DNA from 2 places in the Desulfitobacterium dehalogenans ATCC 51507 genome. Region 2 is predicted to be linked to the other one. Evidence: riboswitches for the same ligand, from Rfam matches in the RefSeq annotation. Region 2 holds a riboswitch; the other holds the start of a gene.
What was found. Region 2 has a riboswitch for nickel and cobalt ahead of DESDE_RS03100 (cation-translocating P-type ATPase). Riboswitches for the same ligand answer to the same signal wherever they lie in the genome.

Region 1: another riboswitch for nickel and cobalt. It lies ahead of DESDE_RS09115 (cation diffusion facilitator family transporter); the one in region 2 lies ahead of DESDE_RS03100 (cation-translocating P-type ATPase).

What each region holds. Positions count from the first base shown of each region.
Region 1 covers NC_018017.1:1,885,000-1,893,207, reverse strand. The annotation lists gene DESDE_RS09125 (molybdopterin-dependent oxidoreductase) at 1-1,092, opposite strand, end outside; gene DESDE_RS09120 (PucR family transcriptional regulator) at 1,433-2,659, shown strand; gene DESDE_RS09115 (cation diffusion facilitator family transporter) at 2,700-3,575, opposite strand; NiCo riboswitch at 3,631-3,718, opposite strand; gene pdxR (MocR-like pyridoxine biosynthesis transcription factor PdxR) at 3,867-5,276, opposite strand; gene DESDE_RS09105 (pyridoxamine 5'-phosphate oxidase family protein) at 5,428-5,898, shown strand; gene DESDE_RS09100 (DUF5301 domain-containing protein) at 5,941-8,208, opposite strand, start outside.
Region 2 covers NC_018017.1:652,020-660,227, reverse strand. The annotation lists partial or broken gene DESDE_RS03100 (cation-translocating P-type ATPase) at 1-2,548, opposite strand, end outside; NiCo riboswitch at 2,656-2,752, opposite strand; gene DESDE_RS03095 (alpha/beta hydrolase) at 2,756-4,393, opposite strand; gene DESDE_RS03090 (AAA family ATPase) at 4,559-8,053, opposite strand; gene DESDE_RS03085 (exonuclease SbcCD subunit D) at 8,040-8,208, opposite strand, start outside.

The DNA of each region.
Region 1 (8,208 bases), 1.2 Mb from region 2:
AGACACTCCACAAATTTCACTGGCCCATTCCGGTGTTTTAGGAACACCGTCGTAAGTCCCGAGCACATGGTCTTTGAAATTGCCTTTAGGATCTTCACCTTCCGGCATATGCTCTGCATCAAAGCCAATAGCACACTTATTTAAAAACTCCCAATCAATCAAAGGATTAAGGGTCGGGTGATCTTTGGTAATGAGGACATAGGCAATGGCTAACAGCAAGGCTGCGTCCGTACTTGGTCGGACCGGTACCCACTGTGCACCCAACATAGAATAGGTAGCATTGAAAAAGGGGTCAATCCCGATAAATTTCGCTCCGGCTTTCTTGGCTTGCCTATAGTGCCAACTGGAACTTCCCATCGCACTCCAGGCCGGATTCATGCTGAGCATGATAATGGTCTCACAGTTCCGCAGATCAAAACGATCATTCACCGTCTGATCCCATACTCCTAATTGCATAAAACCAACGGTTTTAGGTGTCATGGCCCAACTGCCGAAAGAGTTGGTATTCCAGTATTCGCAATATCCCCCATACAATCCCAAGGTTCTTGAGATATCCGTAATTCGGCTGCTCCATCCTCCAATATGCAGAATCGAACGGTTGCCATAGTCTTTTTTCACCCGATTCAATTCATCGGCAATATAAGCCAAGGCTTCATCCCAGCTGATCCGCTCCCATTCATCCTGACCGCGCAGGGATTTATCCCCTCCGCCGGGCTGCCAATGTTTGCGTTTCATGGGGTATTTCAACCGATCCGCGCCAAAGACCTGCTGGCGTTGAGAGCGTCCTCTCAAACAACCTCTCTGTTGTGGGTAGTCTGGAGAATCTTCATGGGTATCATCTGTTTTCTGGCGAATGACTACTCCATCCACCACCAGTGCTTTGTTCAAACATCGTCCACCGCAGTTATGCCAGCAGGCTGCCGAGATCCATTCTCCTTGCTCCTCTCCCACCGCATTGATCTTTCCCCCCGCCGGTGCTAAGACACTCCCGCAACCGGTCAGTGCCAAGCCGGCAGTACCTGCCGCAGTTGCTTTTAAGAAACTCCTGCGGCTTATGGTTTTATCCGTTACTTTTTTAAGAAAACTTGACATAGTACCTTGAACCTCCCTTTTAAATCAGCGTTCCATCATGCCTGAGCGAAATTCTGTGCCTCTTCGCAATAAAAAAGGAACATACTTCCTCTTATTTGACGAGAGCCGCTCCCGAATCTATAATCAGTATAGCTTGCCGCCCATTTTGGTCATATGTTCACAAGTACAAAAAAGCCACGCTTTTTTTATTCCGGGATACAGATTAAAGGACTTTACAATCATCCCTTATAGAATCAAAATTAATCTATAACTATAAATACCATTCTACCCTAACTTTTAAGAGTCGCCTAGAATGAACCCCTGAGCTTTTCCTTGGTAAATCGTGAGAAAGGTGGTCTATATGAACAAGCAATTTTCCGTTCCGGATTATATGCAAGAATTGGTTATGGCTTCAGGACAGGGGTTAGATCTTCTGACCCATACTTTAGCTAAGGTCATTAATCGGCCTGTACTGGTTTCAACTTCTGCTTATAAACTGGTTGCCTCCTCTTCTCACTATGATTGTGAATTCTTTCAAGTTGAACTGGATGACCCTCGGATCCATGACGAAAGCCTTTTTCTCTGTCATATCTCTGCGGGTACTTTTAAGGTACGTGCCATAGGTCGTGCTATTGCTCCCCTTGGCCGTGTCATTGGGTATATTTTCATTCTTAGTGATGAAGATAATCCGGATCGAGAAGCCTTTCAACCCCTGTTGGATTATACATCATCACTCTATGCCGTCCACCTCCAGAGCCGGTTAGAGCTTAAGCAGGAGCAAAGCAAGTTTAAAAATGCCTTTCTCTATGATCTGCTTTACGGAAACCTTAAACGCAGTGAAGATATCATTGCTACCGGAGAAGTGTGGGGCTGGAATTTCAGTCGCCCCCATACGGTTATGGTTTTTCTCCTTCCTGATCCGGAGCATCATAATCCGGGGCATCATCTTATGGATTTTCTCTCCCGCATCATAGAAGAAATTTTCATCGATAACTATTATAAAAACCCGGCACTCATCCTCCGCCAAAATGAACTGGTGATCCTCGTTCCTCTTCAGGCGGATAAATCTGCTTTGCAAAAGGAAGAAATACTTGGTTTTGCTGAAAAAACTTTTTCTCAAATCAGAACCACGGAATTAAATAATCTGGTAACCTGTGGAGTAGGACAGGTTTATTCCGAATCCACCGAGCTTTTTCGCAGTTATCAGGAAGCTAAAGTGGCTTTTGAAATGGGAAAGCTATTAGAAATACCTGTTCCCTTCTTCAGTGAACTCGGCTTGGAACGAATCCTGTATAAACATGATCTCCAGGACTTAAAAGAATACTATGTCCATGTTCTGGGGGAATTGCACAAACAAGATGATCCGGAAAGTTCCCTTATAGCCCTCCTGGAGAGCTTTGCCGAGAACCAATTTGACGTGAACAAAACCGCCAAAGCGATCTTCATGCACCCTAATACCTTGCGCTACCGCTTGAATAAAATTGAAAACATCTTAGGTAAGTCCTTGACGGATAACCATACCCGCCTGGATATCATGGCAGCTCTTAAAATTAAACGGCTTCACACTATTGAAAAATTATTGGCTTGACAGGAAGCCGCCCTGCTGACCGTAAATCAGCAGGGCGGGCTCACTGTCCATCCTTTCCTGGCTCAAAATGGATGTTGACATTTGTATTCTTCAAGGCCAGTTCCAGCTCCCGTTCCATTTCATCGCTCATTTCATGGGTTTCGCGAATGGTCAGACCCTCACTAACCGTAAGATGGCAGTCAATATATTTGATGTTGCCGGATTTTCTGGTACGCAAGTTATGATAATCCAATATTTTGCCATGATAGCTATCCATAATAGTCTTGATCTTCATTTCGTCCTCATCCGACAATTTTGTGTCCAGAAGCGGTTCGAAGGCATTTTTGCAAAGCACAAAGGCTTCCTTTATGATCAGCAGTGCCACCAATATGGCCGCAATCGGGTCAAGTATGTTGATTTTCGTAATCCAGATCAACAGAAGGCCAACCGCGACGCCAAGAGAGGTATACACATCTGTTTTCAGGTGCAGGGCATCTGCCTCCAGCGCTATGGAATCCTCTTCTTTGGCCACCTTGTAGAGAATCCTGGAAACCAGGGTGTTCACAACACCGGAAAACAGCATGACCGCTATAGCCACCCATGTTTGAGAAATTTCCACGGGGTGTTGTATCTTTTTTATGGCCTCAGCTATGATAAGGCAGGCTGCCACAAAAATCAGCAGGCCCTCCAGAACACCTGAAACATTTTCAATTTTCCCGTGACCGTAGGGATGCTTCCGATCAGCAGGCTTTGACGACATCCTCACCGAGAAAAATGCGATGATGGAAGCGATGAGATCCATACCGGAATGTATGGCTTCGGAAATAATACTGATGGATCCGCTTAGCAAACCTGCTGTAACCTTGAGAATGATCAGCACCGAATTCGATACGATGGATAATGCGGCAACCTTTACCTTCCTATTTGCGGTATTCAAGATACCCCTCCTCTTTTTGGTAAAAAAATACCTGTGGCACAATAATTATTTCAATTATAGTCCCACAGGTATTCTTCCTGCTGCCGGTTTCCCAGCCCAGCCCCATCGGCTTTTATACCGATCGCCTGCTCTATTATATTTGTATTTAATTTAATATGTTACTAGTTTAAGGTCCGCCAGCGAATTTGTCAATACCCGGTAAGCATATCTGTAGCTCTTCTATCCTTTTTCTTATGTGGTTAAATGTACTTTATTTTTAGTATCACGTCTTCCGATTTTGCACCATAATTTCTATAGAGCCCACGCTTGCTTCAAAAGGCGGATTCCCTCTTGTATCTGCCCCTCATTCAGCAGGCTGTACCCTGCAAAAAGCATATTGGGGGGGCAGGCTTCCGAAACACTCCAGAACGGGGTTACCGGGTATACCCTGACTCCTGCTTTCTTTGCGGTCAGGATTAACCGGTCGGCATGCACTCCATCCGAAAACTCCAACAAAAAATGCAACCCTGCACCTTGCCCGTGCAGCACGATTTTTGGCCCGAATTGTTTCGACAGCTGCTGGACAAAAACGTCATGCCGTTTTCGATAGACTGCACACATCCGGCGCACATGCCGGGTATAATCGCCAGAGCGAAGAAATCTTGCCAGCACTTCCTGTGTCAGCCAAGTAACGGGGCTGCTGTAAGAAGAAAACATCTGATGGTAGGCCCCAAGTAAATGTTTAGGGAGTACCATGTAATTGATGCGCAATGATGGAGAAAGAGATTTGGAAAAGGTGCCGATATAAATAACACGGTCATTGCCATCGATGGACTGCAGGGACGGTACCGGATTTGCATCGTACCTGTATTCGCTGTCATAATCGTCTTCAATGATATAAGCATTTTCTTCCGCTGCCCATTCCAGCAATTCCCGTCGTTTGGAAATCGGCAGGACGGTTCCATAAGGAAACTGATGGGACGGTGTTACATAAACAGCAGGGACATCCAATGTTTTTAGCCCTGAGAAGTCAAGTCCGTCTTGTGTAGATGGAATATGGCGTATCAAAAACCCATTGTTTTGAAATACCTCTTTGGCTCCGTTATATCCCGGTTCCTCCATGGCAATCCTCTTATGGCTTGCAAACAGCTTACATAAAATATCCAGCGAATAATGCAGACCACAGCCGATGAGGATCTGGGCTTCTGTACAAACCACCCCGCGGGTCTGGTACAAATAGTTCCGAAGTTCACAGCGCAGGGAACGGTTCCCCTGTTTATCCTGATACTGCGTCATATAAGATGACGAATCGGGTGAGGATAGCACCTCCAGCATATACTTTTTCCATGCCGCTTTAGGAAAGCACTCGTCAGGAAAACTTCCATATTGAAAATCATAGGGAAGGTTTCTCTCTTCTGTCTCGTGACCTGAATCATCAGTCACCGCACAGGACAAATTTTGAATTTCACCGCTCCTTTTAGAATCTCTGATGCTTTCTATGGCAAAACCCGCACCTTTTCGAGGGCAAATATACCCCTCCACCGCTAGTTGTGTATAGGCCTTATCCACGGTATTACGCGCGACACCTAACGTCTTTGATAAAGTTCGGATTCCGGGCAGCAGCGTCCCCGGGGAAAGATTTCCGGAAATTATGTCCTCTTGTATTTGCCTGTAAATCTGTTCATATAAAGGTGTGTCCATTTCTTTGTCAATATAAATCATTGTTCATACATCCCTCATTCAGTGTACCCATAATTATATGCTAGAAGTGTACCTTTTGACAGGTACACTTCTAGCATATAATAAAAGCATATGGTTAGCAATCGGAAAAACCGGGGGCATCCTTATGTATAAAAATTAGGAGGAATGATGTATGCAAAACAGGATGAAACACTTTCAATTAACAAAAGAGGAGATTGACACACTCCTGCAAAGAGCGGATATTGGACGCTTCGGAACAGTTCGCGGAGACGGATATCCTTATGTCACTGCCATGCATTTTCTATACTATAACGGAACTATTTATATGCACGGACTGCCCAAGGGATTAAAGATTGACAATGTGAAGGATAATCCAAAGGTTTGCTTTGAAGTGGATGAGTTGTTGGGATTGCAGCCGGGTGAAGGGATGGCCTGCGATACAGAGGCCATTTACAACAGCGTGGTTGTAATAGGAACTGCACATATTCTGGAAGATATCCCCTATAAACGTGAGGTTCTAAACAGATTAGTTGAAAAATACACACCGCAGTTTGCTGGTAAGGAGCTTCCGGAAAATATGGTGAAAGGCACTGCGGTGATTGAACTACAGATTAAGGAATGTACCGGAAAATATCATAAATAAGTATTTCAAGAGTTCTTCCCCCAAGCCAGAGCCTTAGACTATTTAAATGGTATTATTCCCGGGCTTGACGATTATCGGATTGGTTACGCCGTTTTTCCGCAAATGTTTAGTTAAGTTCTCAAGTTGAAGCTTCAGGAGTTCCTCATCATTGCTGTAATGAATGATTTTCTCAGCCAGTCCGCTAATGGGTTTACCTGATACCGGCAGGGTGCAAAAGCTGCGAATGGAGGTAAAAAAGTTAGCCCCGTCTCCGGCCTGTTCATAAGTCAAAAGAACATAATTCCCCTTGCTGTCCTTTTTATAGGTGTGGGCAGAAGGAATCACACTGCCTCCTATTTCTCTAACGCCATCATTATAGATGGTATAAGTGGAACTATAGGTCGTCACAAAAACTTTAAGGAACTCCCCTTCCTCATAACTGCCGAAGATTTTCGGGGCAACCACCGTAAACCCTCGCTGAGGCTGGGAATTTCTTTCAGTTTCCGTTCTATAGACGAGCTTCTCCACCTCGTCCTCTCCCTCATGGGTATAATCTGGGAGCATAATCCTTTTCTGCTTGGATAAGGCCTCATACCATTCCTGAGGAGAAAGAGATTCATCAGTAATGCCATTGCGCTCTCTCAAGATATCCTTGCATAGTTCCATCATAATATGTCCTCTTAAGCCCTCCCCCTTCCCTTGCTCAAACTGGTTCAACATGTATTGCAAAGCCTCTTCACCCCCATATTTCAGGATCTTTTCATACTCATCCTGATGGGTACGGATGTAATCTTGTGGATTGGAGGAGCTTAGGGGAGAAGACATGATGATGTTAAGGCTTTTTTCCAGATCATAGGCGGCTCTTGCCTGGGACCTATCCCCAGCTTTTTTAAACAGGTCGATGATTGCCTGGGCCGTATCCGGGCTGATTTTATAGATGCGTTCATAGGGTTTTTCAATAGCGTAGTTCTTTCCATCCTCAGTGTAGAGGAAATAAGTATAGGCAGCATTCGGGCCTTCCAAAACGATTCGCATATAATCGGCCACATCCGGCGTATCATTCACACTGGAGTATCTTAAGAGAAAAGGAGAATTCTCTTCTTCCTGGGCCAGATGTACCACCATCTCCAAAATAGTGCTGTCTATGCTGGTCACGGAAGCGACCTCTTCTCCTTTTTCCCACTTTGACATGGTCAGGCTTTGGATCTTGGGATAGGCCAGCAGGGCTATTTGCTGAATAACTTGGAAATCTTGCTTGGGAATGGCATAGTAACGATAGTGATCACCGGATTGAATCATAGCTAGAGTCGGTTCTTCGTCAAAAAAGCGAATCTCGTTATCCGCATTCACATGAATAGTGATGGAGGGTGTAAGGTCAAAGGGTGTGGGGACCTCTTTTTTCTTCCAGTCATCCGCAGCCGAGGACAGCCATTTTCCCAACTCCGCACTGGACACTATGATGGGATAAGAATACCCCGCTTCGCTAATCTGTACTCCCTCCCCTTGCATAAGGAGGGATGCCAGATTATTCGGATTGAGGAAGGACAGATCCGGTTCCTGATCGGCAGGATCGGCTACCAAAGTGAATACCATAGCGCCCATGACAATGACCAAAGCGATCAGAACCCAAAACCTAGGCTTCTTATAATTAAGGATATTTTTAATCCTTGTTTTCACATGGAGTTCCCCAAAGGCCAGAGGGTTTATGGTGAAAAGTCCGTTTCTTTTTACGGAAAGAGCCAGCAAAGAGCTGGAGTAGCCCCTCTTCGCTTCCTCGCCCATCTTGCTGAGAACGCTTTCATCACAAGACATTTCCATGTCCCGGCTCATGAGGACAAAAGACAGCCAGATCAGGGGATTAAACCAATGAAGAATGAGGGCAAAAAAAGCAAGAGGCTTCAGGAGATAGTCCCTTCTTTTAATATGGGTTTCCTCATGAGCCAGGATATAATCCAGATCAGCCCCGGCTACACCCAGAGGCACATAAATCTTCGGACGGATAAACCCGCACACAAAGGCTGTCGTAAGCCGATCGGATTCGTAAATAGTGTCTTTAACCAGGGTAGCCGTTTGCAGCAGCCGTTTTGTCCTTATATAGGAAATGATACTGTAAGACATCAGTGCCGCAATACCTGCCAGCCAGAGCAAGCTCAAGATATCCATCCCGATTGGCATCGGGCTTGAACTTGTCATGGGTGTGATCTGGGGCAAGGAGGCATTGACCCCAGGCTCGAAACCGGCACTGCCGGACGGCATGGTGGGCCGCGGCGTCATCGCATTATGTTGAGGAACATAGTCCAACACGTCGGCACCACTTTGCAAATTCCTGTC
Region 2 (8,208 bases):
CCTTCTGTATTATGGGGAATATTCCCCCGTTTGGTTAGTTTATTCACCAGCTTTACCAGCTCGTACCACAAGACCGACACAGCGGCCAGACCCAAAGCAGTCAGCAGCGAGGGCATGGGTAACGCAACAAGCTTTAAAATACCGGAGAGCGGCGTGTAAAGGATAAGGCCCAGCAACACCAGTGTGCCGATGTTGACCGCCCACATCACTCCGTCTTTGGCAAGGCGGCGGAGAGACTGGAATGCGAAGTCGTGGTCAGAGCTGTTAACCTGTACCAAGAACAAATTCGCCAGCATGACAATGGCAAGCCCCATGGAGCGGGCCGCGGGAGCATTGTCGGGGTTGCCCGCCAGCACCGTGAGATATGCACCAAATGAGGCTGCGAACACGGCCAAGCCTTGCAGTACGCTTTTGCCCAGCAAACCGCCGGTGAGCAGCTTGGCTTTCGGGTCGCGGGGGCGGCGTTCCATGATATCGGTTTCGGCAGGCTGGCGCTCCAGTACGATGGAGCAGGTGGGATCAATGAGAACTTCCAGCAGTACCACATGGAACGGCAGGAGTAATAGCGCAGCAGGGGCGATACCGAGGAATGGGGCCAGTAGGGATGCGAGGGCAATCGGAATATGGATGGTAAAGCCGTAACCCACCGCTTTGCGGATATTGTCATAGATGCGGCGCCCGTCCTTCACGGTCTCTACAATAGTGGTGAAGTTATCGTCAAGCAGGATAAGGTCGGCGGCCTCGCGGCTCACTTGGCTGCCCCGCTTGCCCATGGCGATACCAATATCGGCGTGCTTGAGGGCGGGCGCATCGTTGACGCCGTCGCCGGTCATGGCCACGATTTCACCGTTTTCCTTGAATGCCTTGACGATACGCATTTTGTGTTCTGGCACAACGCGGGAGAAGATGGAAGAAGTCTTGACGGCCTCCCGCAGCTCCTCGTCGCTCATGGCGTTAAGCCTATCGCCGGTGATGATGTCGTCGCCGTGAGGCCAACCGATTTTTTAGCGATAGCCGAGGCGGTGATACCGTTGTCCCCAGTAATCATTACTACACGGATGCCTGCCCGGTTACAGACGGCGATGTCCTCCTTCACTCCCTCACGCGGCGGATCAGCAAGGCCCACCAGCCCCAGCAGGGTCAGGCGGCAGTCGGTAATGGAAGCCGGAATCGCTGCTTCGCCAGCCAGCTTGGCCGTAGCGATGGCGATAACTCTTAGGCCCTGGCCGGAAAGCTCCAGATTTCTGCGTTCCGCCTCCCCACGCTGTTCATCGGTCAGATCGCAAACAGTAAAGATGCGCTCAGGACTGCCCTTGGCGGCAATCAGGATTTCGCCGTCATGTCGCCAGACATGACCCATCATTTTCAGTTCGTTGGTAAAGGCATACTCTGTAAGAAAGCCGCTTTCTTCAAAGAGGTGCTCCCGGGATATACCGTGAGCCTCGCAATAGGCAAGCATCGCCTTCTCCAAGGGATCATAGGTATCGGTCTCGCAGCCCAGCCCCATGATCTCCACCAGATTCTGTTCGTCTCCGAAAGCGACCCAAATATCCTGAACGGTCATCTGGTTCATAGTAATGGTACCGGTCTTATCCACACATAGTACCGACACCGCGCCCAGCGTCTTCACGCTGGGGAGCTTGCGCACAAGGGAATGCTTTTTTGCCAGCCGCCACGCACCCATGGAGAGGAATACGGTGAGGATGACGGGAAATTCCTCCGGAATCATAGCCATGGCCAGCGTCACGCCGGACAGAATGCTTTCCACCAGCCGGTCCATAAAGTCATGGTCCGGGATATTAAACCAAGTGAATACGCCGACCAATACGAACAGGATACCTGCGATGACCGCACAGGTCCTGACCAGCTTGCCGGTCTGCTTCTGGAGGGGAGTTTCCTCCTGTGGTGCGGCGGCTACGTTTTTGCCAATTTTACCGTATTCCGTGGATGCGCCAATCTTTTCCACCCGCACAATGGCCGTGCCCTGGATGACCAGAGTGCCGGCGTAGCAGTAGTCTTTCCTCCAGTAATCGACTGAAGGTTCCGCATTTTCCCCCGTCACTTTCCACACACCCTCGGCCTCGCCGGTGAGGGAAGATTCATCTACGCACAGGTCGGCACATTTGACCACCACGCCGTCTGCAGGAATCTTCACCCCTTCGCAAATCATCATGAGATCCCCGGGAACGAGGTCGGCGCTGACAATGGTCTGTTCCTTTCCGTCCCGGATGACCGTAACATGCGGTGCGGATAGTTCTTTCATGGCGTTCAGTGTTTTGTCAGTTTTCCATTCCTGAATCACGTTGATGCTGATCATGCCCACCACGAAGGTAAGCATGATCATGCCGTCCCTTGGCTCGCCCAGCACAAAGTAGATGGCTGCCGCCACCAGCAGCAGTAAAAACATCGGTTCACAGATAATATGAAGCGTCTTTCTGAGAAAGCTCTCCTTCCTTGGTGGGGTCAACTCGTTTTTACCGAATTGCTCCTGAAGCTCCTTGGCTTCGTCGGCGGTGAGTCCCGCCATACTTATGAGCCTGTTTGTCATAAAAGAATCCTCCATTTCGCCTTTCGACGTGTAAGATTTCTCTTATGGCACTCCATCTTCAAAAGTTGGTTGTTCCATCAGGGTATAAAAAACACCTGCGGAACAACTACTGTCCCACAGATGTATCGATAATCCATCTGCTGCCGCTCGTTAAAGCAGCCCGGCCCCACGCCAAAAAGGCATCGCCTGCTCAGTTAAAACGAGATACTACTGTAGCCGTACCGACTCGATCAGGAGGGAGCCTGCGGGGGTATCTTCAAACAATAGATCTAAGGATTTAACTTCGGCGAGATTTACACCCTCAAAAGAAGATAGGGGGAGTATCAGGCTTGCCAGCGGTGTCTTAACCGACCAAAAGTAAATTTTCTCTTCAAAAACCGGTGTGAAATCAAGCTCCCCTTGTGCTCTCATAAGTGTCTGTAATTGATCGGGTAGATTTACTCTGGCCGTATTGCCCTGAGCGTCGGTGATGCGTACTGCAAAGCGCTGATATTCCTGATGTCTATTCTTTTCATCCGCGGCATCAACCACAAGATCGAGAGCCAATGCGGCATATTCCTTCCAGTCCGTCACTGATGGGGCTAGTTGAAAAACCCCGGGAGCGTCCGCCCAACCCAGCTTCAAAAGCTGTCGGGATTGCTGCGCTCCCTCTCCGAAGGTGATGGTGTCCACCAATAGCTCGTCTTGCTTAAAATACCAGGCATCTTTCTTTGTTTCTGCCTGCAGGTTTTCTGTGGTATAGCCGGCTGTATCCCCAGCCGCCAACAACACCCTGCTCTGAGCGTTTCTGTAGAGCACCGAGGCCTTCCTGCCGAACATTGTCTCGGGCTGAGCTTTATCAGGAGGTAAAAGTGATGCCTCCTTTTGCAGGGTGAGGTAAAAGAAATCCGCCGCAAATGCTTGTAAGAACGCTTCCTGCTCCTCTCGAGCCAGCTGATCCGAGAGATCCATGGTTGAAGCCAGCATCCCCCCATCATTGCGCTGAATGTTACTGTTAAAATAATTATGATTGGCTCCTTTGAGATAGACCGCCAGGTGTTCTCCTTGTGTCTTCTCACCCAGTACGTCGTACAGAGCAAAACCGTCCAGTCCAATCACATCACCATCGTACTCGGGAATAATCAGAGCGACTTGGGCGTCCGGCCAGGTACGGTCGGCAAACAGGAAGGTCGGTGCAATGCAGAGCAGTGCGCGGGCCGGCGTTCCTTCATTTTGCATATCCTCGGCAATGTCAAAAATAGTTTCACCACCTCGGGAGTGTCCGATTAAGCCAATCTTGCCAAAGTCAATTTTTCCAGCAAGCTCCACAGGATAGCCCTTTGGCTCACCCTTTTCTGCCTGCATCAAACTCTTTAAATGCTCCGCCGCCAGATACTGGGATTTTTCGCGATCATCATTATCACCATATTTCCAGGTATAAGCTTTGCTCATATCCATGGATACCGCTACAAAACCCTGTTCGGCCAGGGCCTCAACCAAATAGCGATAACCTGTGTCAAAGCGAAGGTTTTCGTTATCATTTGAATGAGAGCCGTGGGTAATGAGCACCAGAGGGAAGGGTCCCGAGCCCTCAGGAACACCGATTATACCATTGAGGTGATAAGGCATCTTTTTGCCTGCAGGGGATACATAGGTGCCTGTGCCAACATCAAACTCCTGTACAGTATAGGGGTATTGCGATGTCGCAAGGCTATTCATATGAACCCTTTCCAGATTGACTACTGTTTGCGTAGGATTAACCTTATGGTCGGGTTGGGCATTGCCGCCGGAAGCCGTCGTGCTGATGCCGCATCCGCTCATTAAAAGGGCTGCGCAGAGAGCAAAAATACTCAGCTTATTTTTCATGCTATCCTCCATTTCATGAGATACAAGAGTACCCCCCTTTAGACGTGTCAAAGTAAGCATTCCTTTCGCTACTCAGGCTTTTTCTTGTTGTTCCGCCTTTTCACGTCCATGTTTTTTACTGTTTACCTCTCATTGGGGGCCTATGGCCGCATGATATTATTCTATTCAACTGACTTCGATGGCAACCTTGCTCCCTCCCATCCCAGCTTGGGCCGGGGTAACCATGAGCTTAACCGGCACTCTGTTCTTAATCGATTCCACATGGCTGATGATGCCCACGGATAACCGGTCATGATGGAGCCTTTCCAAAGAATCCATCACCACCTCCAGGAGGTTGTCATCCAGGGTTCCGAAGCCCTCATCCAGAAAGAATAACTCCAGGGGTGCCGTTCCCTTGAGCTGAATTTGTGCGGATAGGGCCAGGGCCAGGGATAAGGAGGCCAGAAAGGTCTCCCCTCCGGATAAGGTACTGGCATCCCGTTGAGCTCCGCCGTTCTTATAATCCCGGATCAGGAATTTTCCGTTTGGATCCACTTCCAGGCCATAGTTTCCTCCGGTAATCTCTTTGAGTCGCTTACCGGCTTCAATGGAGACGTATTTCAGTTGGTGGGCCGCTACAAATTCAACGAATCGCTTCCCTCTGAATAATTTCTCCAGATCCCGCAAAAGGCCCAGTTGACGTTCCAGCTCAGCTTGAGTCTTAAGAAGGTCTTTTTTCTTGATCAAATTCTCCTTCATGGTTTTTACATGGGTTTCGATCGTAATCTTACTTTCCTCCAGTGTTTTGAAGAGGGTATCTTTTTCTTCCCTGGCCCTTTGAATCTGCTCCCATTGTTCGGCGCTCAAGCTTCTGGCCCCAAGCTTTGTCTGCAGGTTCCCGATAGCCCCAAGGAGCTGTATTAAGGAATCCTGGTAGTCCTTGACCTTCCTTTTGAGTTTCTCGATCTCAGTTTTATCCAACAGATGGCTCTTCGCTTCCTCACTATCCTTGATCTGCTCCTCCTGAAAAACCTTATCCAGGGATTCCTTATCTTTTTGGCTCCTTTCCATCAGGCCTTGCCGGCTGTTGTGAGCCGATTGCAGGCGGATATAACACTCGTTGTACTGCTTTTCTGTCTCGTTTTTCCTTGTTTCCGCCTGGGTGTAGGCTTGTTCAATCCGGGTTATTTTTTCTGTGATCTCCTTTTGATAGGCTTCTAAATTCTCGATCTCACCCACTTTGGCTTTTATGGCAGTCTGCTTGTCCTGGATAAAGCTCTCTTTCTCTTTGAGGGTCCCCAGGCTTTCCTTCAAGGATTCTTTGAGGGCGGACAGTTCTGTGCTGAGACATTCTTTCCTGGCTTGAGCTTTTTTTAAAGTTTCTCTTAATACTTTAAGCTCACTCTCCAGTCCGGCCTTCTCCTTTTCCTTTACGGTGATCTCCTGATGCTCATGCTTAATGTCCTGGATACCCAGCTCAGCCTTAAGGGCAGCCAGTTCCTGCTCATAAGCTTCAACTTTAGATTTTGCCAGCTCAAGGTTCTTCTCCCGGCTCTCCAATTGGGCTGTCTTTTCTGTTTTAAGGGTGTTTTGTTCATTTAGTTTTATAGCCAACTGGTTTTTCTCTTGGGTCAGCCGGTTGATTTCTGCTTCCAGATGGCCTTTTTGAGCCGTATATCCGGATATTCCTTCCCTTAATGCCTCAAATTCCTTCTGCATAGCATCAGGATCATAGGCCTTGTACTCTTCTCCCATGGCTGCAGCCTTTTCTCTCACCTCTTTCAGGGTGTTCTCTAGGGTCTTGATCTGCTCCTGGGTCTTGATGATCTCCTGATACAAGGTTTGATCCTGATCTTTGCTTTCCCTTAAGGCAGCTTGGATCTCCTCGGTATTTAAAGTATCAAAAGTATTCACCGCCTCAAGCTGATGGTGGGTTGACCCGCACACCGGGCAAGCTTCTCCCTCAATCAAGGCAGAACGCAATGTATAGGCCAGGTTTTCCCTTTCCACTTTCTTAAGAGCGTTCTCCAGCTCGGTGATTTCCTGTACCAACTGAGCTTTTTTCTCTTGGGCGGTACTTAGCTTGGGCAAGAGGCCCTGGATATCCTTTTCACCCTGACTGATCGCGGCAGAATACTCATGATGTTTAGCCCATTGGTCCTTAACCTGATTGAGCTTTTCCTGCAGGGCAACCAGGGTCTCCGAGTCTCCTGGGCAAGCTTCTATTAAATTCTGAAGGGTTAAAGTAACTCCTTGGAGTATCTCTGTCTTGGCATCCAGCTCTTGCGAATATTCCAGTCCCTTGTCCTGAGCCTCCTGAAGCTGTTCTTTGATGGTTTTGACCTCTTCCCCTAAGCTAATGACCTGTTGTCCGGCCTCTTCCCAGCGGCTGAGGGTGAGAAGGGCTTCATTGATCTTCCGCTTAAACTCCTGGCCGATCGTTAATGTTTCCGCCCTTTGCTCTTGATCCTGAATATCGGCATTGACCTTGGCAATAAACTCTTCACCTTTATTGATCCGGCCCTGTTTTTCTTCCCGCTCTTTTTCAAGCCGGCCAATATTCTCTTGAAGAGAGCCCTTTTCCTGGATGAGGTTCTCCAGTTTCTTTTTTTCCTCGATGGCGTCGGCTGCATTCTGTTCACGCAGCCTTAAAGCAGGGAGCTCTTTGTCTTTTTGAGTTCCCGCTTGTTCCAACTGGGTCTCAGCTTCTTTTTTCTTCAAGGCTAAAGCTGCAGTGTCCTTTTCCAATTGGGCCACTTGTTCCTGGGTTGTTGCGATTTTCCCCAAAGTATCTTCATATTGATCCAGATAAGGCTTAACCCGCAGGGACCGTTCACCAAGTGTTGCTTTGACTTCGCTTTCCTTCATCTCGGCTTCCGCTTTTTTAAGGTCAGCCTTTTGAGCTTCCTGTCGGTTCAATTCCCCTTGCAGCTCCCACACTTCTTTCCCATGGTTAAAGTCCTCTTCCGCCTTTTTTAATTCTTCCCGGGATTGGGCCAGCTGTTCCTTAAGGGAGGCTAATTCCTTGTTCTTCTCTTCAAGAAGCTCTTCACTGCACTCTTCATAGGATTTGAGCTGACCTTCCAGGATATTGGCTTTGTCTAGCTCTTGCCGGATTCTTGTAGCTAAGCGGGAGGACAGTTCATCGCCGTATTTTTGCAGATTAAACAGCCTCTCCAGCATCTCTCTCCGGTCTCTTCCCTCCAGCCTTAGAAATTCGCTGAACTTTCCCTGAGGCAGAACCACGGTCCGGGTGAAATCCTCCAGGGTCAAGCCGATGATTTCTTCGCTTCTTTTGGTAACTTCCCTGACCTGTTCCTCTAAAACTATCTCCCCTTCATCGGTTAAATGAAGGACTTTCGCTGAATGGGTACGCACATTGCCTGTCTTTTTATCTCTGCGGAACTCCCGATCCACTCGGTACTTTTGGGTATCCTTCTCCGCAATCTGAAACTCATAGCTGACCTGCAAGGATTCGCAGTTGGTGTTCATATAATTGGTACTTCCCCGGGCTACTGCGCCATAAAGTGCCAGGGTGATCCCGTCCAGGATGGTGGATTTGCCGCTGCCGGTGGGTCCGAAGATACCAAATAAGCCTTTGCTGGTGAGCCTTGAGAAATCAATTTCCTGGGTATCGATAAAGCTATTCAGCCCTTTGATCTTCAGCTTAATGGGTCTCATGGGTTTCTTCTCCCTCCTGTTCCTGGATAATGGATAACAGCAAATCCACAATCTCCTGTTGAGGTTCTACAGCCCTCTCTTTAAGATAAAATTCCTTGAAGATATCCTCAATTTTCTTATCAGCAAAGCTATCCAGAACAAATTCCTCATTTTCC